4 regions of the Serratia sp. Res13-Sevr-LER1-36-b genome follow, and region 3 is predicted to be linked to each of the others. Evidence: predicted binding sites of a transcription regulator. Region 3 holds the regulator's gene; each other region holds the start of a gene.
What was found. The regulator Fur, encoded in region 3, represses iron uptake genes when iron is present. The targets are predictions, from matches to a motif close to ATAATAATGAGAACNACTATCAA.
Positions count from the first base shown of each region.

Region 1 (7,387 bases), on a different contig from region 3:
CTTACAGTTTGTTTCACCTACCGCAGGGCAGCAAACGCCGAGCGATTATGTTACACACGTATCAGGTTGTGGCCCCCTTTAAAGCCATAGAATGACGTGAACACCTAGCCGCCAAAAGGCGCGGCTCTTTTTCACAGAACAACGAGATTGGTACAAAACAGGAGTGTGTGTCAGCCGGATTAATGCGAAAGGAAAGCCAAGAGTCGGTCAGAAATTGAGAGTCGTAGAGAGCGCCCTCGTTACAACGAGAAATCAGTGAAGGTATGTTATTTGCTGTTTGTAGCCCAACCAAGGACTTTACCATTAGCGATCCCCGCAGTGATATTTACAGCATTGAGCTGTGCACCGTGTGAAAACTACCGCCAGATGATTACAGTATAATGACATTCAACCGCGCTGCGTTGCTAAAATGTAAAAAAATTTAATATTTTTTGTTTTAACCCGCTGCAACACCACTATATCAAAGCATAACCGCCTTGGCATTAAATTATTTTATTGTTAAATATCAACGCATTGATATTAATTCCGGCGAATGACATTTAGGTTGCCGGATTAAAAATTGAGCACATAAAAAAGCGCAGCCTTTGCGCTGCGCTTCTCTGTCCAACTAACAACTTTAGCGTCTCAAGCTTGCAACAAACTGCTGGCCAAATAATCGCCATTCGTCTTGACGCCCGGTAACACAAAGAAATAGCCGCCGCCGATAGGCTTGACGTATTCCTCCAGCGCTTCACCGTTCAATCGTTTCTGCACCGTCAGGAAACCCTGTTCCAAGTCTGCCTGGTAACAGACAAACAGCAACCCCATTTCCAACTGACCCGAATTGGAAACGCCCAGCGAATAGCTGTAACCACGGCGCAGCATCAGGTTGCTCTGGGTTTGTGGCGTACGCGGGTTGGCCAACCGAATATGGGCATCCATACGGATCAGCTTACCTTCCGGGTCTTTGGCATAGTCCGGTTCATCATGCTCGTGCTTCATCCCCAACGGCGCACCACTGTGCTTTTCGCGGCCAAAGATGGTTTGCTGCTCCTGCAACGGCGTCCGATCCCAAAATTCGACGTGGAAACGAATGATACGCGCAGCCTGATAGCTACCGCCAACGGCCCACGCAGGTTCTCCCGCTTTATCACCGACCCATACCACCTGATCCATTAACGGCTTATCGCTGGTTTTTGGGTTGGCGGTGCCGTCTTTGAAGCCCAGCAGGTTAATTGGCGTCTCTTTGCCCCGGCTGCGGGCCGAGTGTGCCGAGATAAAACCTTCCCGCTTCCAGCGCACGCTGAGCAAGTCTGGCGAATGCTTGATGATATCGCGCAGCGCGTGGATCACCGTTTCATTGGTATTGGCACAGATTTGCAGCAACAAGTCACCATGACACAGGGCAGCATCGAGTGAATCGTTGGGGAAACGCGTCATGGTTTGCAGGTGCAGCGGTTTCTGCGCCTGTAAGCCAAAGCGCTCATCAAACAGCGAAGTGCCAACGGAAACGGTGATGGTCAGGTTATCAGGGTAAATTTCCGGCCCCATGATGCCCGAATCCAACGGTGGCAGCTTGGGATCGACCTCCGGTGCCTTACCGCCGCTGGTGAGGAACGCGATACGGTTAGTCAACAGACGAAATAGCCGTTCAAGATCCTGTTTGTTGGTCGCCAACACGTCGAAAGCCACCAGCATCATGGCCGATTGCTGCGGCGTCAAAATACCGGCTTGGTGCTGGCCGTAGAACGGTTGTTTTTGCCAGCGTTCGTCCTGCGAGGTAGCCAGCGGCTCTTCTGCAGCCCGCGCCAGGGATGGCCCCGCCAACGCCAGAGCACCGCCCATCATGCCCAAACCCTGCAACAACCGCCTGCGCGAAGGCGAAGCGGCCTGCTCATCTTGAGGAAACGGCCCGTTTTGCGGGCCGGTCTTGTTGTTCATCATGCTCAGCCTTAATCCAGACCCAGCACGCCACGCAGCTGTGACAGGTCTTCTGCCAGCGTAGTGATCGGCCCTTTCATCGCATTACGATCCGCGGTGGTCAGCTTCTCGTAAGACTCATAACCCTCTGCGGTCTTGTATTTAGCCAGGATGGTATCGACGGTTTTAAAGTTGGCGTCGATCTTCGCCAGCAGTGGCTGGTTGGCCTTTTCCAACAGCGGACGCAACAGGTTCACAATCTTCTGGGCGCCATCGACGTTGGCCTGGAAATCCCACAGGTCGGTACGGCTGTAGCGATCCTCTTCACCGCTGATCTTGCTGGCCGCCACTTCTTCAATCAGGCCAGCAGCACCGCCCACCACTTTGCTTGGCGGGAAGGTCAGTTCACCAATGCGTTTTTGCAACTCCAGCGTGTCTTTATACAGACCATCGGCATACTCATTCATGCCCTTGGTGGTGTTATCGGCAAACAGCGCTTTCTCCAGACGGTGGAAGCCGGTGAATTTCGGATCTTCGGCTTTTTTCTCATAGTCGTCTTCACGGGCGTCGATGCTGCCGTCCAGATCGGAGAACAGCTCGGCAATCGGTTCAATACGCTCGTAGTGCTGACGGGTTGGCGCATAAAGCTTGCGGGCCTGGGCCACATCACCGGCTTTGATCGCATCGGTGAACAGCTTGGTCTGCTTGACCAGCCCTTCAACTTCCTTGGTGACATAGACTTTATATTCGGCAATCGGGCCAACCAAATCCATCACATTCAGTTTGCCATCAGCTACCGCACCCGCAGCCGTGACGACAAGCTTGCCTTTCGGGTTGCTCAACAGCCCACAGGTCATGTCGTATTCGCCCGGTTCGAGGTTTGCCGTCATTTTCTGGGTGAAACCTGGCGCAATATTTTCACGCTCTTCCACCACCATCACGCCTTTGAGGATTTCCCACTCCAGGTTCTTCTGGCTAGTGTTATGCACCACAAACTGGGTTTTACCGGCGGGCAGGGTCAACTGCATCGGCTCACACTGTTTGTCGTTTACGGTCACCTTAACTTGAGGGATATCCGCCGCCAGCGCGTTGAGGCTCAGCGCGAAAGCAGGAACGGCCAGTAATGCGGCATGCAATGCCTTGCGGCGAAATAACGGAGTAGACATACGGAATTCCCTAGTAAATTAGTGATGTGTCTTGCGTTGCGCCGGGATCGTTGAGGACTCCGTACGCTGCGGCAGGAAAAAGAAAATCAGAGCAGGGATCAGATACAGGAAATAGACCGCCACTTCGCTAACCGATGGCGCTTCCTGATAGCCGAACATTCCCTCTAACAGGGTGCCCAGCAGTGAATGCGTGGATAGCTGGTTGCTGAGGTCGAACGCGATATCCTGGAAGTGGTTCCACAATCCGGCCTCGTGGAAGGCACGGATCGCCCCGGCAGCCAGGCCCGCAGCCACGAACAGAATAAACAGGCTGGTCCATTTGAAGAACTTGGCCAGGTGCAATTTGATACCGCCCCAATAGATCAGCATGCCCACTACGATGGCGCACGCCAGGCCGAGCATCGCACCGATTGGCGCGGCAATGCCCACATCCTGCTGAAACGCGGCCAACAGAAAGAACACCGACTCCAGTCCTTCACGGGCAACGGCAAAAAACACCATCGCCACCAATGCCCATCCTTGTCTTTTACCCGAGTTGAGAGCGTTATCAATCGCCCCTTCAAGATGCACCTTCACCGAGCGGGAAACCTTGCGCATCCAGAACACCATATAGGTCAGGATGCACACCGCCACTACCGCTACCAGCCCTTCGAACAGCTCTTGCTGTTTTTGTGGAAACTCGCCGGTGGTTTCATTGATGAAGATACCTAACGCCAGGCACAGAGCAACGGCGACGATCACTCCAATCCATACCACACCAAGCCATTGACCGCGTTGAGTCCGCTTCAGATAGCTGGCGATCAAACTGACGATCAGCGCAGCCTCCAACCCCTCACGGAACATGATAAGGAAAGGAACAAACATAGAATATTAACCCCTGAAAAGGCGTTTGTAGTCAGCCGCGGGCGCTGGGTCGACCAGACTGCGGCAATGTAAAGAAAAGTAAACCAGAACGATAGTGATTATCATTCTACTGAAAAGAAAAACAAGAGGCGGAAGTGTGATTTTTATTAATCAAATGTCGCTAGTTGTTACAGCTTGGTGAGAGGAGTGATGGGGAAAGCGGATCTCTCCCCGATTACCGGGGAGAGATTAAGACGGATTTAGACCGTTTTGAACTCGGCCTCTGCCATATCAAAACGTTTGGTGATGGTTGCCGAAGGCTGGCGCCCCATCAGGCTGACCACCACGATGGCGATACAACCAAACACAAAACCAGGAATGATTTCATACAGACCCAGCCAGGCGAACTGCTTCCAGACGATCACAGTGATCGCCCCCACCAGCATACCGGCCAGCGCGCCGTTACGGGTCATGCGCGACCACATCACCGAGATCAGCACCACCGGGCCAAATGCGGCACCAAAGCCGGCCCAGGCATAGCTTACCAGACCCAGCACGCGGTTCTCCGGGTTAGCCGCCAGGGCAATCGCCACCAGCGCCACTACCAGTACCATCGCACGCCCTACCCACACCAGCTCACGCTGGCTGGCCTCTTTGCGCAAGAAGGCTTTGTACAGGTCTTCGGTGATCGCACTGGAACAAACCAGCAGTTGACAGCTCAGGGTGCTCATTACCGCCGCCAGAATAGCCGACAGCAGGATCCCGGCAATCCATGGGTTAAACAGCAGCATGGCCAGTTCGATAAACACCCGCTCGCCGTTTTGCGTCACATTGCCCGCTTGATCCGGGTTATTGGCAAAGTAAGCGATGCCGAAGAAGCCAACCGCAATGGTCCCCGCCAGGCAGAGGATCATCCAGATCATACTGATGCGGCGAGCGCTACGGATGGTGCGGTGGGAATCCGCAGCCATAAAGCGCGCCAGAATATGCGGCTGACCAAAGTAGCCCAGGCCCCAGCCCAGCAACGACAGGATCGCCACCAGATTCAGCCCTTTCATCATATCCAGATTGGCCGGGTTTTTAGCCGCGATCACCAGCATCGAACTGTCGATGCCGCCCACGGCGAAGATGACGATGACCGGCGTGAGGATCAGCGCAAAAATCATCAGGCTGGCCTGCACGGTATCGGTCCAACTGACCGCCAGGAACCCGCCGATAAAGGTATATAGGATGGTGGCGGCTGCCCCGGCCCACAGCGCGGTGGCGTAGGTCATACCGAAGGTGCTTTCAAACAGACGCGCACCGGCCACAATGCCGGAAGCACAATAGATGGTGAAGAACACCAGGATCACGATGGCGGAAATCACCCGCAGCAGTTTACTGTTGTCCTCAAAACGGCTGGTGAAGTAGTCCGGCAGCGTCAAGGCGTTGTTGTTGGCTTCGGTATGGACGCGTAACCGCCCTGCCACCAGCTTCCAGTTCAGGTAGGCACCAATGGTCAGCCCGATGGCGATCCAGCTCTCCGAAATACCGGAAAGGAAAATCGCGCCCGGCAGGCCCATGAGCAGCCAGCCGCTCATATCGGATGCCCCAGCAGAGAGCGCGGTCACCACGCTGCCCAGACTGCGGCCACCCAGAATGTAATCGTCAAAGTTGTTGGTCGCCCGATAGGCCAGCAGGCCGATCACCACCATCCCAAGAATGTAGACCACGAAGGTCACCAGCATAGGTGTGTTCATTATTTCAAACTCTCCATTTCTTATTCCCTTCTCCCTTTCAAGCCACCGTATGTTAGCAGCCTCTTGAAAGTTATCGGGTATTTTTATGTCAGTAATTTCACCCGCCACGCGCCGGAACGGGGCGCATTGCGATGGTGGCGGATAAACAGCGTTTATACCCATCATGGTCTGAACGCTGGCTATCCTAGTTGAGGCAGTCAACAACCAACAAGAGATTTAACAAAAAAGTCACACGAAACTCACGCCAGGTCACATTTATTCGCTGTTAAGGTTGCACTCGCCATAGCCGAAATGAGTTGCACCTCTTACTTAACCCTGATTAATACAGGGAAATAACCTAGATTCACACCACAATCCCACTTCTGTGCACGTAATCCGTAGCACTCAAGATGTTAAAAAATCGATTGGAGTCACACTTCGTTATGGAGTGCATTTAACAAGGTTGCACAAAGTTGCAACATGCAGGATATTGTCGGCATCAACAACCTAATTACGCTACGGATCGCCCCTAATCTAGCCGGTTATGAGGGGTCCAAATACAGGAGCTGGATTGGCATGGGCACTACCACAATGGGCGTGAAGCTCGATGAAGCAACCCGCGATCGCATCAAGAGCGCGGCACAACGAATTGACCGCACGCCACACTGGTTAATCAAGCAGGCTATTTTCAATTATCTTGAACGTCTGGAGAGCGGTTCCGATCTGCCAGAAATTCCAGCACTTGCCGTTGCCGGTCAAACAGAAGCGGATGATATCGCGCCGCAGGTGCCTGAAGAGTCCCATCAACCCTTCCTCGAGTTTGCCGAACAGATCCTGCCGCAGTCCGTCACTCGTGCGGCTATCACCGCCGCCTACCGCCGCCCGGAAACTGAAGCGGTACCAATGCTGCTTGAACAGGCGCGCTTACCCGCCGATCTGGCACAGGCCACCCATAAACTGGCCTATGGCATTGCCGAAAAGCTGCGTAACCAGAAGAGTGCCAACGGCCGTGCCGGTATGGTGCAAGGGTTGCTGCAGGAGTTCTCGCTCTCTTCTCAGGAAGGGGTGGCTCTGATGTGCCTGGCCGAAGCGCTGCTGCGTATTCCAGACAAGCCAACGCGCGATGCGTTAATCCGCGACAAAATCAGCAACGGCAACTGGCACTCCCACCTTGGCCGCAGCCCTTCGCTGTTCGTCAACGCCGCAACCTGGGGCCTGCTGTTTACCGGCAAGCTGGTGTCTACCCATAATGAAGCCAATCTCTCCAGCGCACTGAACCGCATCATCGGTAAACGCGGCGAGCCGTTGATCCGTAAAGGGGTCGATATGGCAATGCGCCTGATGGGCGAACAGTTTGTGACTGGTGAAACCATCGCCGAAGCGCTGGCCAATGCCCGTAAGCTGGAAGACAAAGGTTTCCGCTACTCCTACGACATGCTGGGTGAAGCCGCACTGACTGAAGCCGATGCGCAGGCCTATCTGGTTTCCTATCAGCAAGCAATCCACGCTATCGGCAAAGCCTCCAATGGCCGTGGCATCTATGAAGGCCCCGGCATCTCGATCAAACTTTCAGCGCTGCACCCACGTTACAGCCGCGCCCAGTACGATCGCGTGATGGAAGAGTTGTATCCACGTTTGCTGTCGTTGACGTTGCAGGCACGCCAATACGATATCGGCATCAATATCGACGCCGAAGAGGCCGATCGGCTGGAGATCTCCCTCGATCTGCTGGAAAAGCTGTGCTTTGAGCCGCAGTTGGCC
Region 1 is NZ_JADACK010000018.1:60,641-68,027, forward strand. It holds gene efeB (iron uptake transporter deferrochelatase/peroxidase subunit) at 625-1,920, opposite strand; gene efeO (iron uptake system protein EfeO) at 1,932-3,065, opposite strand; gene efeU (iron uptake transporter permease EfeU) at 3,084-3,929, opposite strand; gene putP (sodium/proline symporter PutP) at 4,169-5,647, opposite strand; gene putA (trifunctional transcriptional regulator/proline dehydrogenase/L-glutamate gamma-semialdehyde dehydrogenase) at 6,203-7,387, shown strand, end outside.
Region 1: a site for Fur is predicted at 4,018-4,040, ahead of efeU (iron uptake transporter permease EfeU). Genes of this name have one in related genera too.

Region 2 (7,387 bases), on a different contig from region 3:
AGTGGGAGCCAGTGCGGGTGTCTGTTGGAATTTGAAATTTTTCACCAGGGTGCTGATGGGCGGGCGATAATCCGAAACAAAGACCAAGGCTTGCCAAGGGGGCGCCTTTTGCAGACATCGTCCGCAAGGCTGATGGGGATCGCCACTGGGCAGGCCGCAAACTGGGCAGCAACAAGGTTTGGCGGGCAACGTCCGCAGGCAGTAGCTGCAGATGCCCTGTTGCATCAGCCGTAATGGTTGCCGGCATAGCCAACAGCGGCTGTGGATTGGTAGCATGGTCACCTCCCCTTTTTAATACTCTATGAATTTCGAGTTGTGCAAAACGCTACCGTTTGGAAGGCGACGAGTAAGGACAATAACTGATGACAGAGCTGTATTGGCAAACCTTAGGTGAAGGCGATCGCGATCTTGTGCTGTTGCACGGATGGGGATTGAATGCCGAGGTCTGGGGTTGCACGCTGGAGCGATTGGCTCCGCATTTTCGCCTACACCTGGTGGACTTACCCGGCTATGGCCGCAGCCAGGGCTATGGGGCCGTCCCGTTAATGGAGATGGCGGAGATACTGCTGGCCGCAGCACCCAAGCAGGCTTATTGGCTGGGGTGGTCCCTTGGTGGGCTGGTAGCCGGGCAGATCGCCCTTATGCAGCCTGAGCGGGTAACCGGGCTGATCACCGTGGCTTCTTCGCCCTGTTTTACGGCGCACGATCCGTGGCCGGGGATCCGCCCGGAGGTGCTCAGTGGCTTCCAGCAGCAGCTCAGCCATGATTTCCAGCGCACCGTGGAGCGCTTCCTGGCGTTGCAAACGTTGGGCACGGAAAGCGCTCGCCAAGATGCGCGCCAGTTGAAAACCGTGGTGCTCAACCAGCCGATGCCGGGCGTTGAGGTGCTTAACGGGGGCCTGGAGATGCTGCGTACGGTGGATCAACGCCAATCATTGGCGGCACTGACGATGCCGGTATTGCGTATTTATGGTTATCTCGACGGGCTGGTGCCGCGCAAAGTGGCTAGCCTGCTGGATGAGTTGTGGCCAAACTCCACCTCGGAGGTGATCGCCAAAGCGGCCCATGCGCCGTTTATCTCTCACCCCGAAGCATTCGCTAACATTATTAATCAATTTGTTGCAACCGAGTAATGGCGCGGTCTGGCGGCGATATCTCATTGATTACAGATTATAAACGCACAAAACAGCGGTAAATTTTTAACCAATAAGTGGATAAAAACTAAACCTGTTCGATACTTGAAGGGGTAAATGCGTGGCTACAAGGTGAATATGGGCTTATCAATCTTCACCTTGGCGATTTGTTTCTGGGCAGAGGGAGCTTCGTCAGGGAAAGCAACGAAGCTGTTAGACGTCGCAGTAGCCAAGCTCGATGACGCATTTGTTGTTAGTCGCTTTCATAAAAATCCAATTTATCCATTGAGAGGTATTGTCATGAAATCATTGAAGATGATCGTTGCGGCGTTGATTGTAGGTTCAGTGTCTTTCGGTTCGATGGCAGCAACCTTGCTAACTAAAGACGAACTGGACAAGAACCCAGGCAAGTATGAGAAAGTTGGCACCGTGTCTTCAACTGCACAGGCCACCGATCCGATGGACTTGAAAGATGAATTGTCCAAACTGGCCGATGAGAAAGGGGGCCAATATTATGTCGTGCTGGCAGCCCGTGAGCACGGCAAGTTCAGCGCCGTAGCGGACGTGTATAAAGACAAGCAATAATCTTCAAGTGAGGGGGTGCAGGCAAACTATTGCGCCCCTGTATTCACATTCACTCCTTCAAACGATAAATCACCGTTTTACAAGCCAGCCCTTCTGGGCAACTCTTGCAGCTGCCGCTCAGGCATTCGCTGCTATCGAGCTCAATACGTTCAACTTTTCCCATCGCGGTCAAACGTTGCAGCATTGCCTCAACCAATGGCAAGGGCGTTGCCAACTGCTGGCTCAGCTGTTGCGCCTGAGCGCCGCCCTGTAGGGCAAGCGCATCACGGATTTGCAGCAGGCTGGCCATTAGTGGCAGTCACCCGAACTTTGACAACAGGACGCCGAGGTGGCGCTACGCAAACGGATCGTTACGCGGCTACGTGCCTTGCGCAAGCCCAATAGTACCAGCGCATTGAACAGCAACACGATCAGGATCGCCGTCGCGCTGTATTGCGGATGTTGGCTGAAGGTCGCGATCTGATAGAACAGCGTTGCCAGCGAATAGGCCACGTTCAGCCCCCAAAGGATGGAGAAGGTCATCCAACCACGGCTGGACTCACGCGCAATGGCTCCCATCACCGAGACGCAGGGAACGTACAGCAACACGAAGATCAGATAGCTGTAGGCAGAGATTGAAGTACCAAATTTGCTACTCATAACACCCATTGAGCCCACGCCCATCTCACCATCGCCCTTGCTGGCTTCGATAGGGTTGGAGAGTACGCTCAGGCTGAAGGTGTTCTTCAGGCCCTGCCAGGTTTCATTGACGGCGGCACCGAGTTCATCAAGCAAATTGAAGTTGGCGGCATCAAAGTGCTCATTGGTGATGTTCTCTGCGGTGTACAGGGTGTTGAGCGTCCCGACCACCACTTCTTTGGCCATCGCCCCTGTCACCAGCCCGACGGTCGCTTGCCAGTTATCACTGTGTACGCCCATGGGTTGCAACAGCGGAGTCAGCACCTTGGAGACTGAGGCCAGCGCTGAATCATTGATGCTGTCTACCGGCTGGCCGCTGAACGAGAAGCTGTTCAAGCCGCCAATAAAGATGCTGGCAATGACGATCACTTTCCCGGCGCGAAGCACGAAGCCTTTCAGGCGTTGCCAGGTTTGCAGCAGCAGGCTTTTCAGATGTGGCACGTGATAAACCGGCAGCTCCATCACGAACGGCGATGCTTCGCCGCGCATAATGGTGTATTTCAGCACCAGGCCGGTGAGGATCGCCACCACGATGCCTAGCATATACAGTGAGAACACCACGCCCGCGCCATCCTGGCCGAAGAAAGCGGCGGCAAATACGGCAAAGATTGCCAAACGCGCGCCGCAGGACATAAAGGGGGCCATCATGATGGTGATCAGGCGTTCGCGTGGGGCATCCAAGGTGCGTGCGCCCATAATGGACGGCACGTTACAGCCAAAGCCGACGATCAGCGGTACAAAGGATTTACCCGGCAGCCCGAGCGCCTGCATCAGGCGGTCCATCACAAATGCCGCTCGTGCCATATAGCCGGAGTCTTCCAGGAATGACAGAAACAGATACATCATGCCGATCTGGGGAACCAGTGGCAGCACAGTATTGATACCGCCGCCCACGCCCTGCGCCAGGAAGACGGTCAGCCACTGCGGGAAATGCAGGGTATAACCGACCCACTGGATGCCCTGAATAAAGATGGCCGCCGAACCGAGATCGAAGATCGGTTGCAGTGCGCCGCCGATGTTGATCGCCAATACGAACATGATGTACATCACCAGCAGGAAGATGGGTACCCCCAGCCAGCGGTTGAGGATCACCCGATCCAGCACCTCCGTCAGGCGGTTTGGCAATGCCAGCTTAGAGTTACTGACCGCATCGCAGATAGTGGCGATCGACTGGTAGCGGGCATCGGCAATCACCAGCGCGGGATCTTCCTGCTGCTGCTGTTGCAGCGCTAACCTGGAAGGTGCCAGTAGCTCGGTGGCTTTCCCGGCCAACTGATGGCTATAAATATCGCCCTCCAGCATTTGCAGGGCCAGCCAGCGCCGTTGTTCGGTGGGCAGCTGTTGAGGCATGGCCTCGGTCAGCGTAGCGATTTCGTCTAGCAGCAGCGGCGGATAGGCCACCAGCGCTTTTAACTGGTTGAAGCGATGATTATCGATGGTCTGTTTCAGCAGGCCAATGCCGTCGGCCTTGGTAGAAACCATGGATACCACCGGGCAGCCAAGGCGCTCGGCCAGGGCGGCGACATCGATCTCAATATTCTGGCTCTTGGCAATATCTTGCATGTTCAAGGCCACGATGCACGGAATACCCAGCTCCAGCAATTGCAGCGTCAGGTAGAGGTTGCGTTCGAGGTTGGAGGCATCGACCACGTTGATCAGCATATCCGCATCGCCGCTCAGGATGTAGTGACAGGCGATCTGCTCATCCAGCGAGGTTTGTTCGGAGATGGTGGTGAGCGAGTAGGTGCCTGGTAAATCCACCAGCGTGACCTGTGACTGCGGCGTCGCAAACTGGCCCTCTTTACGCTCAACCGTCACCCCGGCCCAATTACCGACCCGCTGGCGTGCTCCAGTGAGCTGGTTGAACAGCGTCGTCTTGCCCGAGTTCGGGTTACCGATTAAGCCAATAGTGATTTTTTTCATAAACCAACGTGATATCAGTAAATTAAGTATCGGCCGCGTTTGCACCCGGCAACTGCCTGAGGCGGGGACAGCGCGTTACGCTTGGCTATCTAGCAGGATCAGGTCTAAGTCTTTTTTCCGCAGAACCAGGCTAACGCGGCGAGTCTTTATTTCTATAGGATCGCCAAACGGTGCCACGCGTACCACGTCAAACTGCGAGCCGGGCAGCATGCCAAGCGACAGTAATTTCTGGCGGTAGGCCGGGCTGATCTCGTTGGAGAAGCCGGTGATTTTATAGGTATGTTTAGGAAGCAGCTGCATATCGCCTTCTTAATGAGTTGGGAATTCCCACGGGAATGCCACCTTCAGAACATTTGCTGCCCAGACTACCTATGAAAAGGTGTATGGGGCCAGGAGCGCCGAGCCAAAAACAGAGCACTGAATACACAGAATCATAGTGATAACAATTATCGTATTCAATACGGAATGTATGGGCAATTGTAAATGCTGTCATATCTGCAATGGACGCCTTGCCAGCCCTAGTTTTAGCACTAAGCCAAACGCACTGCAAATGAGTGCAAAAGGTTAATTAAGTTGCAAATTTGTGCATTTTCTTGCGGTAATGAAACAGGTGTAGTTCTAATGGCATGGCTGAAAGCTTTGTGGCGCAAATCTGGCAACATCGCCTGCTGTAAATGAGAGGGGTAAGTATTTGTGTTTACGGCACAATCGACGGACTGAAACTGCGGTGTTAATAAGGGTGTTAACAACGGAGTATTTTTACCGGAGGGGGGGATGAAGGCGATGACGCGAAACAGGACGACAAAAAAATCGCCATTTTATTGCGGCAGGTCAAAATTGTCGGGGGGCGCTACTAGGTTGCACAAGAAAAGATGAAGGCGATGGGAACGAGCTACCGGCTAAATTTTTCAACTAAAGTAGAACATTACTTTCAAGCAAATAAATTCCATGGCGATGAGCTACCTAATACCATCGTGCTAATATCAAACGATATATAAAAAACCCCCATCATGGACTACGTTGCCACGCTTAATACGGCTGTACTAGCAGGCAAGTATTCTTCTTTATGAGGTCAGGACGATGTTACAGCAGCATGACGCTACCCCGGCAATCGGCATCGATTTAGGCACCACCAATAGCCTGATCGGTGTCTGGCAAGACGGGGAGTCGCGCTTAATCCCCAATGCGCTCAATGAATTTCTTACCCCCTCGGTCGTCAGCATTGATGAGGACGGGGCAATACTGGTTGGCCGCTCTGCGTTATCTCGCCTGACGACCCACCCGCAAAAGACGGCAGCGCTGTTTAAACGTTACATGGGCAGCAAGAAGAAATTCAAACTGGACCAACAGACGTTTGACGCCCCAGAGCTATCGGCAATCGTGTTGAAATCGCTGAAATCAGACGCAGAAAGTTTTCTTGGCCAGCCGATCCGCGACGTTGTGATTTCAGTACCCGCCTATTTTAGCGATGAGCAACGTAAGCAGACCCGCTTTGCCGCTGAACTGGCCGGTTTGAATGCGGTGCGGCTGATTAATGAACCGACTGCGGCTTCGATGGCTTATGGCCTGCACACCCAAGGGGTTGGCCGTACTTTAGTGTTTGACCTGGGCGGGGGCACTTTTGACGTCACGGTATTGGAATATGATCTGCCGCTGATTGAGGTGCACGCTTCGGCGGGTGATAACTATCTTGGCGGTGAAGACTTCACCCAGGCAATCATTAAAGCCTGCCTCAACGAATGGCAACTGAATGCCTCGCAGATCGCGCCCCAGGATATGGCCCGGCTGTATGACTGTGTCGAGCAGTGGAAATGCCAGCTCAATCAGCAACAGGGCCCGCATCAGTTGCGTTGGCAATGGCAGGATCGGCAATGGGAAATAGAGCTGGATGAACGTAAAGCAGGAGAGATCTGGCTGCCGCTGCTGAATCGCCTGCGCGCACCGATTGAGCAGGTGCTGCACGATGCTCGTTTGCAGCCACAGCAGATGGATCACCTGGTATTGGTCGGTGGAGCCACGAAGCTGAACACTATCCAAAAACTGGTGGTGAAGCTATTCGGTCAGTTGCCGCATCAGCACCTCGATCCCAGAACCATCGTAGCGCTGGGTGCCGCAGTACATGCCGCCTGCTGCCTGCGCGATCAGAATATCGACGAAGTGATCCTGACGGATGTCTGTCCCTATACGCTGGGCATAGCTACCTCGAATGCGGATCGACATGGGATTTTTTCACCGATTCTGGAACGTAATACCGTGGTCCCGACTTCACGGATGGAAAGCTTCACCACGACGCATGTGGAGCAAAAGGCGATCCGGATAGCGATCTATCAGGGTGAAAGCCCACATGTTGACAACAATATCCTGGTGGATGAGTTTACCGTGCCGGTAAAGCCTAACGGCCACATTCAATCACTGGACGTGCGTTTCAGCTACGATATCAATGGGTTGCTAGAGGTTGATGTCCATCTGCCAGACAGTGGTGATTCCTTCTCCAAAGTGATCGATCACAGCCCCATTGGCCTGAGCCCAGAACAGCGAAAGCAAAGTCAGCAGCGTTTGCAGGAGCTAAAAGTGCATCCGCGCGATACGCTGTCTAACCGTACCCTGCAGGCTCGGCTGGAAAAAGCCTGGGCGCAGTCACTGGGTGATGAACGTATGCAGATTGGTTTGTGGTTGCAGGAGTTTGAGGCGGTGTTGGTTAGCCAGCAGGAGCAAAAAATCCAGCCCATACGCCTGCGGCTGGAACGTTTTCTGGACGAGATGAGTTTCTGAGCGTCAACTGCCCCCATAAAACGTTGGGGGCAGTTCCTCACGCCACAATCCTCAGCATTTTTCTCCTGGCGGCGGGCCATATTGGTTCGCGTACTTCACGCCGGGTATCAGCAGATACAGCAGGATCAGATAGGGCATGCATATCAGCAACGCAGCTTCAAAGACCGGGTATTTACGGTTTAAATCATGACTGCGCCGCAGCAGTGCGCTGAACGTATTGAGCAGCAGTAACCCGATAATGACCCAGGCCGAAAGCACGTTGATGAGCAGTAGATAAACCGCAACCATCGCCAGCG
Region 2 is NZ_JADACK010000034.1:43,300-50,686, reverse strand. It holds gene gntX (DNA utilization protein GntX) at 1-276, opposite strand, end outside; gene bioH (pimeloyl-ACP methyl ester esterase BioH) at 363-1,133, shown strand; gene IMQ33_RS20690 (YdgH/BhsA/McbA-like domain containing protein) at 1,434-1,718, shown strand; gene IMQ33_RS20685 (FeoC-like transcriptional regulator) at 1,768-2,007, opposite strand; gene feoB (Fe(2+) transporter permease subunit FeoB) at 2,007-4,319, opposite strand; gene feoA (ferrous iron transporter A) at 4,395-4,619, opposite strand; gene IMQ33_RS20670 (molecular chaperone HscC) at 5,400-7,091, shown strand; gene IMQ33_RS20665 (DUF805 domain-containing protein) at 7,143-7,387, opposite strand, start outside.
Region 2: a site for Fur is predicted at 4,750-4,772, ahead of feoA (ferrous iron transporter A). Genes of this name have one in related genera too.

Region 3 (7,387 bases):
AAGAGGTTGCAGATGAACAAGTTTAAGATGAGTGCTCTCGCCGCCCTGACGGCTACCGTTGGGCTATTGGGCAGCGTAGGTTCTGCCATGGCCAACCAGCAGGTGGTTGATCAACTCAGCCAGTTGCAGGTCAATTTGAAAATGTTGGACAACCGTGCTGCCGAGAACGGCGTGGACTGTGCCAAGTTGGGGGCCGACTGGGCGTCCTGCCACAAAGTGTTGATCACCTTGACCAACGGCAATCAGGAAATCAAAGATAAAGACTGGGCGATCTATTTCCACAGCCCGCGCCAGACGCTGAAGGTTGATAACGACCAGTTCAAAATCACCCACATTACCGGCGATCTGTATAAGCTGGAACCGACAGACAAATTCACCAGCTTCCCGGCCAATCAGGCGGTGGAAATCCCGATTATCGCTGAATACTGGCAGCTGTTCCGCACCGACTTCCTGCCGCGCTGGTATGCCACTTCCGGCGATGCTCAGCCTAAGATCCTGTCAAATACCGATACCGAAGATGTTCACCAGTTTGTTGCCCCGTTCACCGGTGACCAGTGGAAGCGTACCAAGGATGACAACAACATTCTGATGGTGCCGGAAAGCCGCTTCACCAAGAACCAGGATCTGAAAGTGTTGCCGATGGCATCGCTGCGTGGGCAAATCATCCCAACCCCGATGGAAGTTAAAGTCCATTCGAAGGATATTGACCTGAGCAAAGGCGTGGCGTTGGAACTGAGCGCCTTGACCAAACCAGCGGCAGATGCGGCAGCCGAGCGTTTTGCCCTGCTGGGCATTGAGAGCCAGGTGAGCGGTTATCCGATCAAGACGGATATTAAGCCAGCGGCATTCAAAGGCGATCAGGCCGTTCCAGGTGCCTACCAACTGAAGATCGGCGAGAAAGGTGCCGAGATCGTCGGTTTCGATCAGACTGGGGTGTTCTATGGTCTGCAATCCATCCTGTCGCTAATCCCTTCGGATGGCAGCAAGAAGATCGCGACGCTGGATGCCAAAGATGCACCGCGCTTCCAATACCGCGGCATCTTCCTGGACGTGGCGCGTAACTTCCACCAAAAAGACGCCGTATTGCGCCTGCTGGATCAGATGGCAGCCTACAAGCTGAACAAATTCCACTTCCACCTGACGGATGACGAAGGTTGGCGCATTGAGATCCCTGGCCTGCCAGAGTTGACTGAAGTGGGCGGCCAGCGTTGTCATGACCTGAGCGAGACCACCTGCCTGATGCCACAATATGGCTCTGGCCCGGCACCGCACGGTGGCTTCTTCTCCCGTCAGGACTATATCGACATCGTTAAATATGCTCAGGCACGCCAGATTGAAGTGATCCCTGAGATCGACATGCCGGCGCACGCCCGTGCGGCGATTACCTCCATGGAAGCTCGCTACAAGAAGCTGCTTGCCGAAGGGAAAGGGAAAGAGGCCAACGAGTTCCGCCTGGTGGATCCGACTGATACCTCCAATACCACCTCGGTGCAGTACTTCAACCGCCAGAGCTACCTGAACCCATGCCTGGATTCCTCCAAGAACTTCGTGGACAAAGTGATTGGTGAAGTGGCCCAGATGCACAAAGAGGCCGGTCAGCCGCTGAAAACCTGGCACTTTGGTGGGGACGAAGCGAAGAACATCCGTCTGGGCGCTGGCTATACCGACGTGAAAAACCCGGAAGCGGGCAAGGGTATCCTCGATCTGAGCAAAGAAGACAAGCCGTGGGCCAAGTCGCAGGTTTGTCAGGCCATCATCAAAGATGGCAAAGTGGAAGATATGGAACACTTGCCAAGCTACTTCGGTCTGGAAGTCAGCCAGTTGGTGAAAGCGCACGGCATTGACAGAATGCAGGCGTGGCAGGACGGCCTGAAAGATGCCAAAGACTCGAAGGCCTTCGCGACCAAGCATGTGGCGGTGAACTTCTGGGATACCCTGTACTGGGGTGGCTTCGACTCGGCTAACGACTGGGCGAACAAGGGTTATGACGTGGTGATCTCTAACCCGGACTACGTCTACATGGACTTCCCGTATGAAGTCAGCCCGGACGAACACGGTTATTACTGGGGCACCCGTTTCAGCGACGAGCAGAAGATCTTCAGCTTTGCGCCGAACAACCTGCCGCAGAACGCCGAAACCTCGGTTGACCGTGACGGTAACCACTTCGCCGCCAAGAGCGACAAACCGTGGCCGGGCGCATATGGTCTTTCCGCCCAACTGTGGAGCGAAGTGGTGCGTACCGACCAGCAGATGGAATACATGATTTACCCACGTGCCGTGTCGCTTGCAGAACGTGCATGGCACCGTGCCAGCTGGGAGCAGGATTACAAAGCTGGCCGTGAGTATAAAGGTGGCGAAACCCATCAGGTCGATACCAAAACGCTGGATCAGGACTGGCTGCGCTTTGCCAACCTGATCGGGCAGCGTGAACTGGCCAAGATGGATAAAGCGGGCGTGAGCTATCGCCTGCCGGTCCCAGGTGCTCGTATCATCGGGGGCAAGTTGGAGGCGAATATTGCTCTGCCGGGCCTGGGAATTGAATATTCCACCGACGGCGGCAAACAGTGGCAGCGTTATGACGATAAAGCGCGCCCAGCGGTGGCGGGTGACGTGCAAATCCGAGCAATCAGCCCGGATGGCAAACGCTTCAGCCGTGCCGAACCAGTGAAAGCGTAAGTGAGAACTCCGCCCACCTACGTGTCGGTAGAGGGGCGGAGATAGTGCAAGGTGAGAGCAAACTGCAATTGTGATAATTGAGTGGATATTTTTCCCCGGGCCTGTCCGGGGATTTTTTTGCCTGTCATCCGGGCATAAAAAAACCGCCATTTAGGCGGTTTTCACGTTCTGGCGAGCCAGAATCAGTTCTTGTTGTGCAGCGTTTCGTTCTCGCGGCAGTCACCGGTTTCACAGTGGCCGTACAGGTACAGGCTGTGGTTGGTGAGCTTGATACCGTGTTGCTTGGCGATATCGCGCTGACGCACTTCGATGGATTCGTCGCTGAACTCGATCACTTTGCCGCAGTCCAGGCAAATCAGGTGATCGTGATGGTGTTGCTGAGTCAGTTCGAAAACCGACTTGCCACCTTCAAAATTGTGGCGGGTCACAATACCTGCGTCGTCAAACTGGTTCAGCACGCGGTATACCGTGGCCAGGCCAATTTCTTCGCCCATATCTATCAGTTTTTTGTACAGATCTTCCGCACTGACGTGATGGCATGCCGGATCCTGTAATACTTCCAGGATTTTGAGTCGCGGAAGAGTGACTTTTAAGCCAGCCTTCTTCAATGCGGAGTTGTTATCAGTCATGCGGATTCAGTCCTGTTACTATGCTAATCAAGTTGAGGCGTTCTCGCCTATGGCATCGGTTGGCACAAAGCGTTAATTGCGTCTCATTATAGAACCGGTTGCTGCAAATAGAAACCGCCGGTTGTTAACAAACATATCTTTGCACGTTTACAGGGTAATCATGCAAAGCTTTGATGGATGGGATAAACCGATATCTCAGTCTACCGTGGCGAGGTAGGAAGTTACAAACTTGTAGCTTCTATTGCTCTAATCCGTGATGCCGATAACAGAAGGGCGCGCTATACGGCGCCCCCACCATGTGTTACGTATCCGCCGGGGCAGAGGCTTAGCCGACGATCTCGGCCAGGCTCAGCTCTTCAGTGATTTGCTTGACCCAGGCGTCTACACGTTCGTTGGTCAGCTCCGGTTGACGATCTTCGTCAATGGCCAGCCCGACAAAGTGATCATCGTCTGCCAGACCCTTGGAGGCTTCAAAATGGTAGCCTTTGGTTGGCCAGTGGCCGACGATGGCCGCACCGCGTGGTTCAATGATGTCGCGGATGGTGCCCATCGCATCGCAGAAATATTCCGCGTAGTCTTCCTGATCGCCACAGCCAAACAGCGCCACCAGCTTGCCGTTAAAGTCGATGTCTTCCAGCGTCGGGAAGAAATCATCCCAGTCGCACTGGGCTTCGCCGTAGTACCAGGTTGGGATACCGAGCAGCAGGATATCAAACGCTGCCAGATCTTCTTTGCTGCTTTTGGCGATGTCGTGGATTTCTGCCACGTCGTTGCCGAATTTTTGCTGAAGCGTCTTTTGGATCATCTTGGCAATGTTTTCGGTATTGCCAGTGTCGCTGCCAAAGAAAATGCCTACATGAGCCATAGTAAAGATAACCTTTTAATTCAAATGAATGTGTTGCGTAAACGCGGCCTGAGGCGCTGCCAAGGGCAGGCTTGCTCAGCCGTAAATGCGTATCATGCCAGAAATTTGCCCTGAGGTTTTATCGCGTTTATGCGATGCCTCTGCGGAGGTGGAACCGATCTGGCGTCATCCTTAACGCCGTGCCGCGCGTGCGGCGGCAGAGATCAGTGTTCTGGCTGTTCTTCTGCCAGTTGGGCCAACAGCATTTGTTCGATCAATTCGCTGCGGCTGATATTGCGCTGGTCGGCCAGTTTGTTGAGAGCATCTACCGCGTCTGCGTTGATTTTCAGCTCCACACGCCGTAATCCACGCACTTTGTCCCGTCGTAGCTGATTGCGCTTATTAATTCTAAGCTGTTCATCACGGGAAAGCGGGTTGGTTTTCGGGCGCCCTGGACGGCGTTCATCTGCGAACAGATCCAGCGTCGTGCGATCCGTTTGTTCTTTTGCCATTGTTGCGCTACTGCAAGGGAGTTTGCATCAAAAAGCGGTTTACGCTTCCAGACGGTTCGATTTACACAATTCGGGCCAATAAACCCTAACCCAAATTCACCCCCAGCCAAGTGCAGCTTCACACCTGGACAGGGCGGCAAAATTATAGCGCGCCATATTACCCCAGCAGATGGAGCGCCGACAATGCCTAACTTAGCGACAAACGCGCTAAGCTATTCTCTCTAGCGCGTTTTTTCGCCATTTAAGCTCAGGGCTGGTCAATAAAGCGGTGGATTGCCCGTAATACGGCGTCCGGTTTCTCCGCATGGACCCAGTGACCGGAGCCTGCAACCACATAGGCGCGTGCCTGCGGGAACTGACGGGCGATGTCATCGCGGTAGCTATCCTGCACGTAAGGCGAGAGGCCACCACGGATAAACAGCGTCGGGTGCGGCCAGGGTGGAACCTCTTGCCAGCCGATAATGTTCTCATATTGCTCGATCAACACCGGCAGGTTGAACCGCCAACTACCAGCATGAAAAGATTTCAACAGAAACTGGATCACGCCTTCTTCATCCAGCGTGGCTCGCATGAGCTGCGCAGCCTGCTGACGCTGGGTGATACCCGCATCGGTGACGGCTTGCAGTGCGGTAAAGATCTGGTCATGGCGGCGAGTGTCGTAATCCACCGGGGCGATATCGATCGCCACCAGCCGTTCAATTCGCTCCGGGGCTAGCGCGGTCAACGCCATCGCTGCTTTGCCGCCCATTGAGTGGCCGATTACGATGGCTCGCTCGATTTGCAAGTCGTCTAACAGCGTCAACAGATCCTGCGCCATCGCCGGGTAGGTCATCTCCGCCGCGCGCGGTGACAGCCCGTGATTGCGCAGATCGACCTTGATCACCGTATGCTGCTGGTTCAGATCGCGTGCCAGAACGCCCAGGTTATCCAGATTGCCAAACAGGCCGTGGATCAGCACGATCGGTAGGCTCGCTGGCGTGGCAGCCTCTGCGGCCAATAATTGATAATGTAATTTCATGGTGAAGTTCATGATCTTGAGATAATGAGTTAGGTTAACATGGCTAGAGAGATTATTGGTTGGTCCGCAGAATTTTGCCGATATTTCATGGTATGGTGAGGGCTTGGCGGCCAAGGCGGTTGGCTAAAGTCTGCTTTTGCCGTTTGGGAGAACATTGTAGTGTTCGCACCCGCGCTTTTAACCTTATAATCCCATGGCTTGAATGCACCAATTGGCTTCAGGTTCATAAGTAGAAAAAACGTACTGGATAAAGATGAAAACTATTGAAGTCGACGAAGAACTTTACCGTTATATTGCCAGCCACACGCAACATATCGGTGAAAGTGCGTCTGATATTTTACGGCGTATGTTGAAGTTTACCGCAGGACAGCCTGTGCGCACGGCTCCTGTGGTTGCCAGTGGCCAGGCAGAGCCGTCAGCGGCTGCCGTTGCAGCACAGCGTCCACGCGATCGCGTGCGTGCGGTGCGCGAGCTGCTGCTATCGGACGAATATGCCGAACAGAGCAAAGCTGTAAATCGTTTTATGCTGGTACTTTCCACCTTGTACACCCTCGATGCGGCGGGCTTTGCCGCGGCAACGGATTCGTTGCATGGCCGTACCCGTACCTATTTTGCTGGCGATCAGCAAACGCTGTTGGCCAACGGAACGCATACCAAGCCCAAGCATGTGCCAGGTACGCCTTACTGGGTGATCACCAATACCAACACCGGCCGCAAACGCAGCATGATCGAACACATCATGCAGGCCATGCAGTTCCCAGCGGAACTGATCGAGAAAGTTTGCGGCACCGTCTAATTTAGCGAACAGCCCGTCACGGTGGCCGTAAGCGACTCATTGCCCGGCCACAGTACTGGCATTTTAGGGAGTAGTCGATGGCTAATGACCCACGTGCCGGGCAACCCGCTCAGCAAAGTGATTTGATCAACGTAGCCCAGCTGACGTCGCAGTATTATGTGCTGCAACCAGAGGCCGGTAATGCTGCACATGCGGTGAAATTCGGTACCTCAGGGCATCGTGGCAGCGCGCTTCGTCAGAGCTTTAACGAAGCACATATCCTGGCGATTGCTCAGGCCATTGCCGAAGTGCGTCGTCAACAGGGCACCACTGGCCCTTGCTACGTGGGTAAAGACACCCATGCGCTGTCCGAACCCGCCTTTATTTCCGTGCTGGAAGTGCTGACCGCCAACGGCGTTGACGTGGTGGTGCAGGAAAATAACGGCTTTACGCCAACCCCTGCCGTGTCACACGCTATCTTGTGCTTCAACCGCAAAGGGGGCGCGCAGGCAGACGGCATCGTGATTACGCCTTCGCATAACCCACCTGAAGACGGCGGCATCAAATATAACCCGCCAAACGGTGGCCCAGCCGATACCAACCTGACTTCCGTGATTGAAAAGCGTGCCAACGAACTGCTGAGCCTCAAGCTGCAGGGCGTACAGCGTCAATCGCTGGATAAAGCCTGGACTGGCGGCCATCTGCATGCGCAGGATTTGGTGCAACCTTACGTGGAAGGGCTGGTGGACATCGTCGATATGCCAGCCATTCAGCGTGCGGGCCTGAAACTGGGCGTCGACCCGCTTGGCGGTTCCGGCATTGCCTACTGGCAGCGGATTGCCGAGCACTATAAGCTGGATCTGACGTTGGTGAATGACTCCATCGATCAGACCTTCCGCTTTATGCACCTCGACCATGACGGCATCATCCGCA
Region 3 is NZ_JADACK010000037.1:190,836-198,222, reverse strand. It holds gene IMQ33_RS22010 (beta-N-acetylhexosaminidase) at 13-2,676, shown strand; gene fur (ferric iron uptake transcriptional regulator) at 2,859-3,305, opposite strand; gene fldA (flavodoxin FldA) at 3,631-4,170, opposite strand; gene ybfE (LexA regulated protein) at 4,374-4,661, opposite strand; gene ybfF (esterase) at 4,909-5,691, opposite strand; gene seqA (replication initiation negative regulator SeqA) at 5,933-6,475, shown strand; gene pgm (phosphoglucomutase (alpha-D-glucose-1,6-bisphosphate-dependent)) at 6,553-7,387, shown strand, end outside.

Region 4 (7,387 bases), on a different contig from region 3:
CCTTGAGAACGGGAAGGCGTCAGATGTTGGCTCAAGGCCAGTTCGCTGAAGAATGGGCGTACATCCAGATCGAGAATTTGCTGCGGCGTAAGCTGGTGATAAACAATAAACACCACCGCCAGTAGCCCCTTGACGATAGCAGCATCGCTATCACCATGAAACTCAACCTGCCCTTGCGCGTTGTTGCTCATCACGATCCAGACCTGGCTTTGGCAGCCAGAAATCAGGTTAGCCGCCTGCCGCTCGCTTTCATCCAGCGGTGGCAACTGGCTACCCAGTTCGATCACATACAGGTACTTCTCTTCCCAATTCAGGCAGCGAGAAAAATTACGCACCAATTTATCTTTGTCCGGCAAATGCGCCATGGGGCTCCCTTTAATGATTAGCCTAACAAGCTGTGGATGCGCTGCAAACCGGCGACCAGCCGATCCACTTCCTGGCGGGTATTGTACAACGCCAGCGAGGCACGGCACATACTTGGCACCCGGTAGAATTCCATCAGCGGCATGGCGCAGTGGTGTCCGGTGCGGATCGCAATGCCGTATTGATCCAGGAAACTGCCCACATCGTAGGCATGGTGTTCACCCAGGTTAAAGGCAATCACGCCGGCACGCTGTGCTGGGCCATAGATCTTCAGCGTTGGCACCTGCTGCAATCCATCCAATGCGTAGCGCATTAAAGATTGCTCGTACTCGTGGATGTTTTCCAGCCCCAAAGCCTCGACATAGTCGATGGCCGCCCCCAGCCCCATCATACCTGCCGTATTAGGTGAACCGGCCTCAAAACGCCAGGGAGGCGCTGCAAAGGTAGTGCCTTGTGTCAGGCTTACCCGTTGGATCATCGCGCCGCCACCTTCCCACGGTGGCATCTGTTCCAGCAACGCTTGCTTACCATACAGAATACCGATACCGCTAGGCCCATACAGCTTGTGGCCGGAGAACACATAGAAATCACAGTCAAGCGCCTGGACATCGATACGCTGATGCATCACCGCCTGAGCGCCATCCACCAGCACTTTCAGCCCAGCCGCTTTGGCCACGGGAACGATCTTATGCAGTGGGTTGACGGTTCCGAGCACGTTCGATACCTGGGTGATCGCCAACAGCTTGGTGGAGGCATCGATCAGGCCCGGCAGTTGCGCCAGATCCAAGGTGCCGTCTGGCTGCAATGGCCAAACACGCAGCGTGATGCCACGCTCTTGCGCCAACATTTGCCATGGCACAATGTTGGCGTGGTGCTCCATCTCGGTGATGATGATGCTATCGCCCGCCGTCAGCAAATGGCGGCCAAAACTGTTCGCCACCAGATTAATGCCTTCGGTAGTACCTTTGACGAACACGATTTCTTCTGCAGAATCCGCGTTGATAAAGCGCGCCACTTGCTCACGCACGCCCTCCATCTGCTGGGTAGCTTCGGCGCTCAACGTATGAATGCCGCGGTGAACCGCGGCATAACCGTGACGGTAGAAATCCAGTTCGCGGTCAATCACGCTCTGCGGTTTCTGCGCGCTCGCAGCACTGTCCAGATAAGCCAACGGTTGCCCATTGACCTCCCGAGCCAGCAAAGGAAAATCACTACGTACCTGTTCCAGGGGATAACTCATGCCGCCTCCTGGGGTAAACGATCGGCGATACGAGTCAGCACCAACTCCCGTATGACCGGGTCGGCAATGCCCTCCGTCAGTTCAGCGGCAAAGGCAAAGATGATCATCTGCTGCGCCGCGTGCTTATCAATACCACGCGATTGCAGATAGAACAGCTGCTCTTCATCGATCCGGCCCACGGTGGCACCGTGGCTACATTTGACATCATCGGCGTAGATTTCCAACTGCGGTTTGGTATCTACCTCCGCCACCTTGCCCAACAACAGGTTGTGGTTGTTCATTTGCCCGTCGGTTTTGATCGCATGTTGCGCGACCTTGATCATGCCGTTGAACACCGCTTTGGCTCGATCGCTGACCACCGTTTTGTGCAGTTGGCGGCTTTCGCAGTAGCCTTTGTTGTGTTCCAGATAGGTACGGGTATCGCATACCTCTTTACCTACCGGCAGCACCAGGCTATTGATGACCAGATTGCTCCCCTCACCGTTTAACTGCGCACTGGTGTGGTGGCGTGTCAGCCCCGCCCCGAGCAGGAAGCTGTCGCTTTTAACCCGCGCATCGCGGCCAACCAGCAGGTCGTTATGGGCAAAGTGATAACTGGCCTGGCTCTCAAACGCCAGTTTGCAATGATGCAGCTCGGCATTATCACCCACCGTCACGGTCAAGCGCGCACCGGTGAAGTGAGCCGCAGCAGTGACGCTGGTGTAGTGTTCGATGACTGAAGCTCTTGCGCCACTAGCAATCTCCAGATGATGCCGGTGATGCAACGTATTCACTTCTCCGGGCTGCTCGCGACCGGTGCTGATATGCAACAGATAAAGGGGTTTAACCGGATCTTTGCCAGCCGCCAGGCTAATCACGCTGATTTCCTGTGCCAGGCTTTCTGTCAAATGCAGGAAAATTTCAGGCTGGATCGGATCCGGCAGCGTGAGTGGCGCATCATAGGCCACCCTGGTAAACCGGTAGTCGCCAAGATCCTCATCGCTCAGTTGAGGACATAAGCGCCCATCGACAAACACCAGGCGATACGCATCGATTTTCAACGCCAACTTGTCACGCTGCTCCGCACTGAGCTCGTTGTCTACAGGCTCTAGAAACTGCTGCTCCAGCAAGCCTTCCAACGGAGTATATTTCCAGTTTTCCTGCTTGCGAGTCGGCCAGCCTTGGCGCAAAGCCTGCTGCCAATGGGCTAACGCATGCGCAGAACGCTCGCCGCCGCGCGCTTCGAACAGGCTGTACATTTGCTGTAGTGCCCGTGAATTACTGTTGGTCGGAAAGCCAGCCATAACCCTGCTCCTCCAGCTGTTTCACCAACGAGAAATCACCGGACTTCACTATGCGCCCCTGGGAAAGCACGTGAACGTAATCCGGTTTGATGTAATCGAGAATACGCTGATAGTGGGTGACAATAATAAAGGCGCGCTTGCCGTCACGCAGCGAATTGACGCCGTTGGCGACGATCTTCAGGGCATCAATATCCAGCCCGGAGTCCGTTTCATCCAGAATGCACAGCTCCGGCTCCAGCGCGGCCATTTGCAGGATGTCGTTGCGCTTCTTCTCACCGCCGGAAAAACCGACGTTGACCGAACGGGTCAACAGATCCGCTGGCATATTCAGCAACTCGATCTTCTGTTCGATAAAGTCGGCAAAGTCGAAGCGATCCAGCGCCTCTTGGCCACGGTAATTACGTACCGCATTCACCGAGGTCTGCAGGAAGAAATGGTTGCTGACGCCGGGGATCTCTACCGGATACTGGAATGCCAGGAATACGCCCTCACCGGCCCGATCCTCAGGAGCCAGCTCCAGTAGATCTTTACCTTTAAACGTCACTTCCCCAGCGGTGACCTCATACTCTTCCCGGCCAGCCAACGTGGCGGAAAGCGTGCTTTTGCCAGAGCCATTCGGCCCCATAATGGCGTGCACTTCACCCGGTTTGATGTCCAGGCTCAGCCCCTTGAGGATTTCATTACCTTCGGCGCTGACGTGCAAATTCTTGATACTTAACATGCTGTGTCCTCAGATCGCGCTGCTGCGCTATAAATGCGGGTGCTTAACCGACGCTGTGTTCCAGGCTGATAGCCAGTAACTTCTGTGCCTCCACGGCAAACTCCAGCGGCAGCTCGGAGAACACGTCCTTACAGAAACCATTGACGATCATCGAGATAGCGTTATCTTCGCTGATGCCCCGTTGCAGGCAGTAGAACAGTTGATCGTCACCAATCTTCGAGGTGGTAGCCTCATGCTCAAGCTGGGCGCTGTTATTACGCGTTTCCACATAGGGGAAGGTATGCGCCCCGCTGTTGGGCCCGATCAGCATCGAATCGCACTGGGTAAAGTTACGGGCGTTTTCCGCCCCAGGCAGGATTTTCACCAGCCCACGATAAGTATTTTGGCTGTGCCCGGCGGAGATCCCTTTGGCAATAATGGTCGACCTGGTGTTTTTACCAATGTGGATCATCTTGGTGCCAGTATCCGCCTGTTGGTAGCCGCTGGTCAGCGCCACCGAGAAAAACTCACCGATCGAGTTGTCGCCCTGCAAGATCACGCTTGGGTATTTCCAGGTGATGGCCGAGCCGGTTTCCGACTGTGTCCACGACATTTTGGACCCTGAGCCTTCACACAGCGCACGCTTGGTGACGAAGTTAAGAATGCCGCCCTTGCTTTCGCCGCCGCCGGAGAACCAGTTTTGCACCGTGGAATACTTCACTTCGGCGTCTTTATGCAGGATCACTTCTACCACCGCCGCGTGCAGTTGATAGCTGTCACGTACCGGCGCTGAGCAGCCTTCGATATAGCTGACGTAGCTGCCTTCATCGGCAATCAGAATGGTACGTTCAAACTGGCCGGTTTTCGCAGCGTTAATACGGAAATAGGTGGAAAGCTCCATTGGGCAGCGTACGCCCTTCGGCACGTAGACTAAGGTGCCGTCGGAAGCCACCGCAGCGTTTAGTGCGGCAAAGAAGTTGTCGTTATGTGGCACCACTCGGCCCAGATACTTACGTACCAAGTCTGGATGGTCGTGAATGGCCTCACCGAACGAGCAGAAGATCACCCCACTCTCCGCCAGCTTTTCACGGTAGGTGGTCGCGACGGAAACCGAGTCGAAAATGGCGTCTACCGCCACTTCGCTACCTTCACGTACAGGTACACCCAACTGATTAAACGCCAGTTCAACCTCGCTGGTCAGGTAGCCGTTTTCCGTACTGGCACCAGGCTGCTGCTCCGCCCCAGGCTGAGAACCGCAGGCATCATCACAGCTGCCGCAGGACGGCGCTGAATAGTAGCTGTAATCCTGATAGTTAAGCTTGTCATAGTGGGCTTTCAGCCAGTGTGGCTCTTCCATTTGCAGCCAGGCACGGTAAGCCTCCAGGCGGAATTCCAGCATCCACTCGGGTTCGTTACGCTTGGCCGAGATAGCGCGCACCACCTCTTCGTTGATACCTTTGGCCAACTCATCGGTGGCCAGTTGGGTAAAGAATCCTTCCTTGTAGCGACCTTCGCTGACCCAAGCCGGTACATCTTTCGCTGTTTCTACGTTGCTTCGTGTCATGTTGATTGCATCGCTTAAACGCCAAAGCTCTCACCGCACCCGCAGGCGTTCTGAGCTTTAGGGTTATTAAATTTGAACATCTGATTCAGCCCTTCCCGAACAAAATCTACCGTGGTGCCATCGAGAAACGGCATCGCTTTGAGCGGCACGAACAGCTTGGCCCCGTCACGTTCGAACAACAGATCGTCGCTGGCCGGTTCGCGGGTCAAATCCAGTACATAGGCAAAGCCTGCGCAACCGGATTGTTTGACGCCGAGTTGCAGCCCTTTCACCTGAGCATCCTGCTGCATGAGTCTGATTATCTGCTTCACCGCGCTGTCGCTCAGCGAAATGCCTTGCCAGACGTTATCTGCCAAAGAAAAAGTACCAACATCTTCCGTATGCATATGGCCTACCTCACATTCGTGTTTACTACAGCCGATCTGGCTTACCGCCCATGTTAGTGATAATGATTATCACTTCAACCGTTTGTTTTGCGGGGGTATTTGCCAAACGCCCGGATTTACGCTCGGCAACACGATAAATCGATGGCGCATCCAGGCAGAATAGACACGGGGATAATTTTTATCCCTCTGAATTCATAGCAATTCATCATATCTCGTACGGCTTATCCCGCAGCCTCGACAAGGTTATAACACCGGATAAGTCGTCTGTTTTAAACATTCATAGAAAATACCTATTTCTGCATTTTGTCTGTCTGAAAAATGCCTTTCCCTGCTTTAAGTCTAGTCGCTCGCGTATTTTTAGCCCGTGGCGGTCAAAAGACCCACAACAGAAAAAAAACTGCGGGGAGCATTGATCATCGCCACAGCTGCAAATATGATAATGATTATCATTAAGCTTTAATTGGGCGTGGACCTATGGCTATCTCGATGAATGCGTGGCTGCTGAGCAAAATTGATGAATACAAGTTCAACATCCGTGATGCCACAGTGGATTTCTATATGGCGGAAGCGGCGTTACAGCGGCCGGAATGCAACATCAATCATCTGAAGCGTTACAACGGCGTCAGCCTTGGCATGGCGAATTTATGCCTGGAAAATGGCGATGACGAGAGTTACCTGCATGCGCTGAGCAAACTGCATAACCGGCTGATCGTCGAGATCAACAACCCACAGCGTTGTCAGCTGTTCCGCGTACAGTGCTATCATTTTGCCCGGCATACGCTAACGCTGATTTGCCAGAAATATTCGATGGAAGGCGGCTGGGACAAGGCTACCGCTTTTCAGAAGGATTTTGTGAAACGGGTCCCCTTCCAGTTATAAAGCTGGCCCCTCTCGCACAGGGCAAGAGGACCGATCGAGTGCAACTGAAATTCGGTGACGTACTTTGGATGAGGGGCATTCGCGTTTGCAGAGATAACCTCCTTACTTCCAAAAGAGCAGAGGCCAACAGCTCCCTCTCCCTGTGGGAGAGGGTTAGGGTGAGGGGGGCCTCTATTCCAATACCGCCGTGGTCAGCCGTGAGGTACAGCACAGGCGATCGCGATCGTCGAAGATCTCGATCTGCCAGACCTGATTGCGGCGGCCAGCGTGCAACGCACGACACACTCCGCGCACCTGCCCTTTAAATACCGCGCGCAGGTGGTTGGCGTTAATCTCCAACCCCACCACCTTTTGTTCCCCTTCGGTGCACAGATAACCCGCCATTGAGCCCATCGACTCAGCCAGCACCACCGAAGCCCCACCGTGTAACAGGCCAAACGGCTGGGTAGTACGGTGATCGACGGGCATCACCGCCTCTAAATAGTCATCTTCCAAACGGGTGAACTGAATGCCCACATGGGCAACCATGCATCCTTCGCCGCTTTGGTTGAGTTGTTCCAGCGTTGTTTCACGTTTCCACAGCTTCACGCAATCATCTCCAGAAGTGCCTGTAATGGATGCCGCACGCCATTGCCTTCAATGCGTTTTACCTGGCTGCGGCAAGAATAACCGGTCGCCAGACAGCGTTGCCTTGGCAAACGTTGTAGCGCCTGATGCCATGATAGCTCATAAATACCCAAGGAATTTTGCAGATTCTTGGCTTCGTGACCGTAAGTGCCCGCCATGCCACAGCAACCCACGCTGACGTTTTCCAACTTGGCGCCAAAACGGGCAAAGATGGCAGCCCACTGCTGGGTACTCGCCGGTAATGCGGTGGTTTCGGTACAGTGGCCAAACAGATACCAGGCTTCCCCGGTGGCAGGCTGTTCCGCACGTTCTGCCAGCAACTTTTGCAACCATTCATGGACCAGT
Region 4 is NZ_JADACK010000005.1:708,123-715,509, reverse strand. It holds gene sufE (cysteine desulfuration protein SufE) at 1-365, opposite strand, end outside; gene sufS (cysteine desulfurase SufS) at 383-1,603, opposite strand; gene sufD (Fe-S cluster assembly protein SufD) at 1,600-2,886, opposite strand; gene sufC (Fe-S cluster assembly ATPase SufC) at 2,861-3,607, opposite strand; gene sufB (Fe-S cluster assembly protein SufB) at 3,651-5,150, opposite strand; gene sufA (Fe-S cluster assembly scaffold SufA) at 5,165-5,536, opposite strand; gene IMQ33_RS04325 (hypothetical protein) at 6,011-6,415, shown strand; gene menI (1,4-dihydroxy-2-naphthoyl-CoA hydrolase) at 6,587-7,003, opposite strand; gene IMQ33_RS04315 (FAD-binding and (Fe-S)-binding domain-containing protein) at 7,000-7,387, opposite strand, start outside.
Region 4: a site for Fur is predicted at 5,587-5,609, ahead of sufA (Fe-S cluster assembly scaffold SufA). Genes of this name have one in related genera too.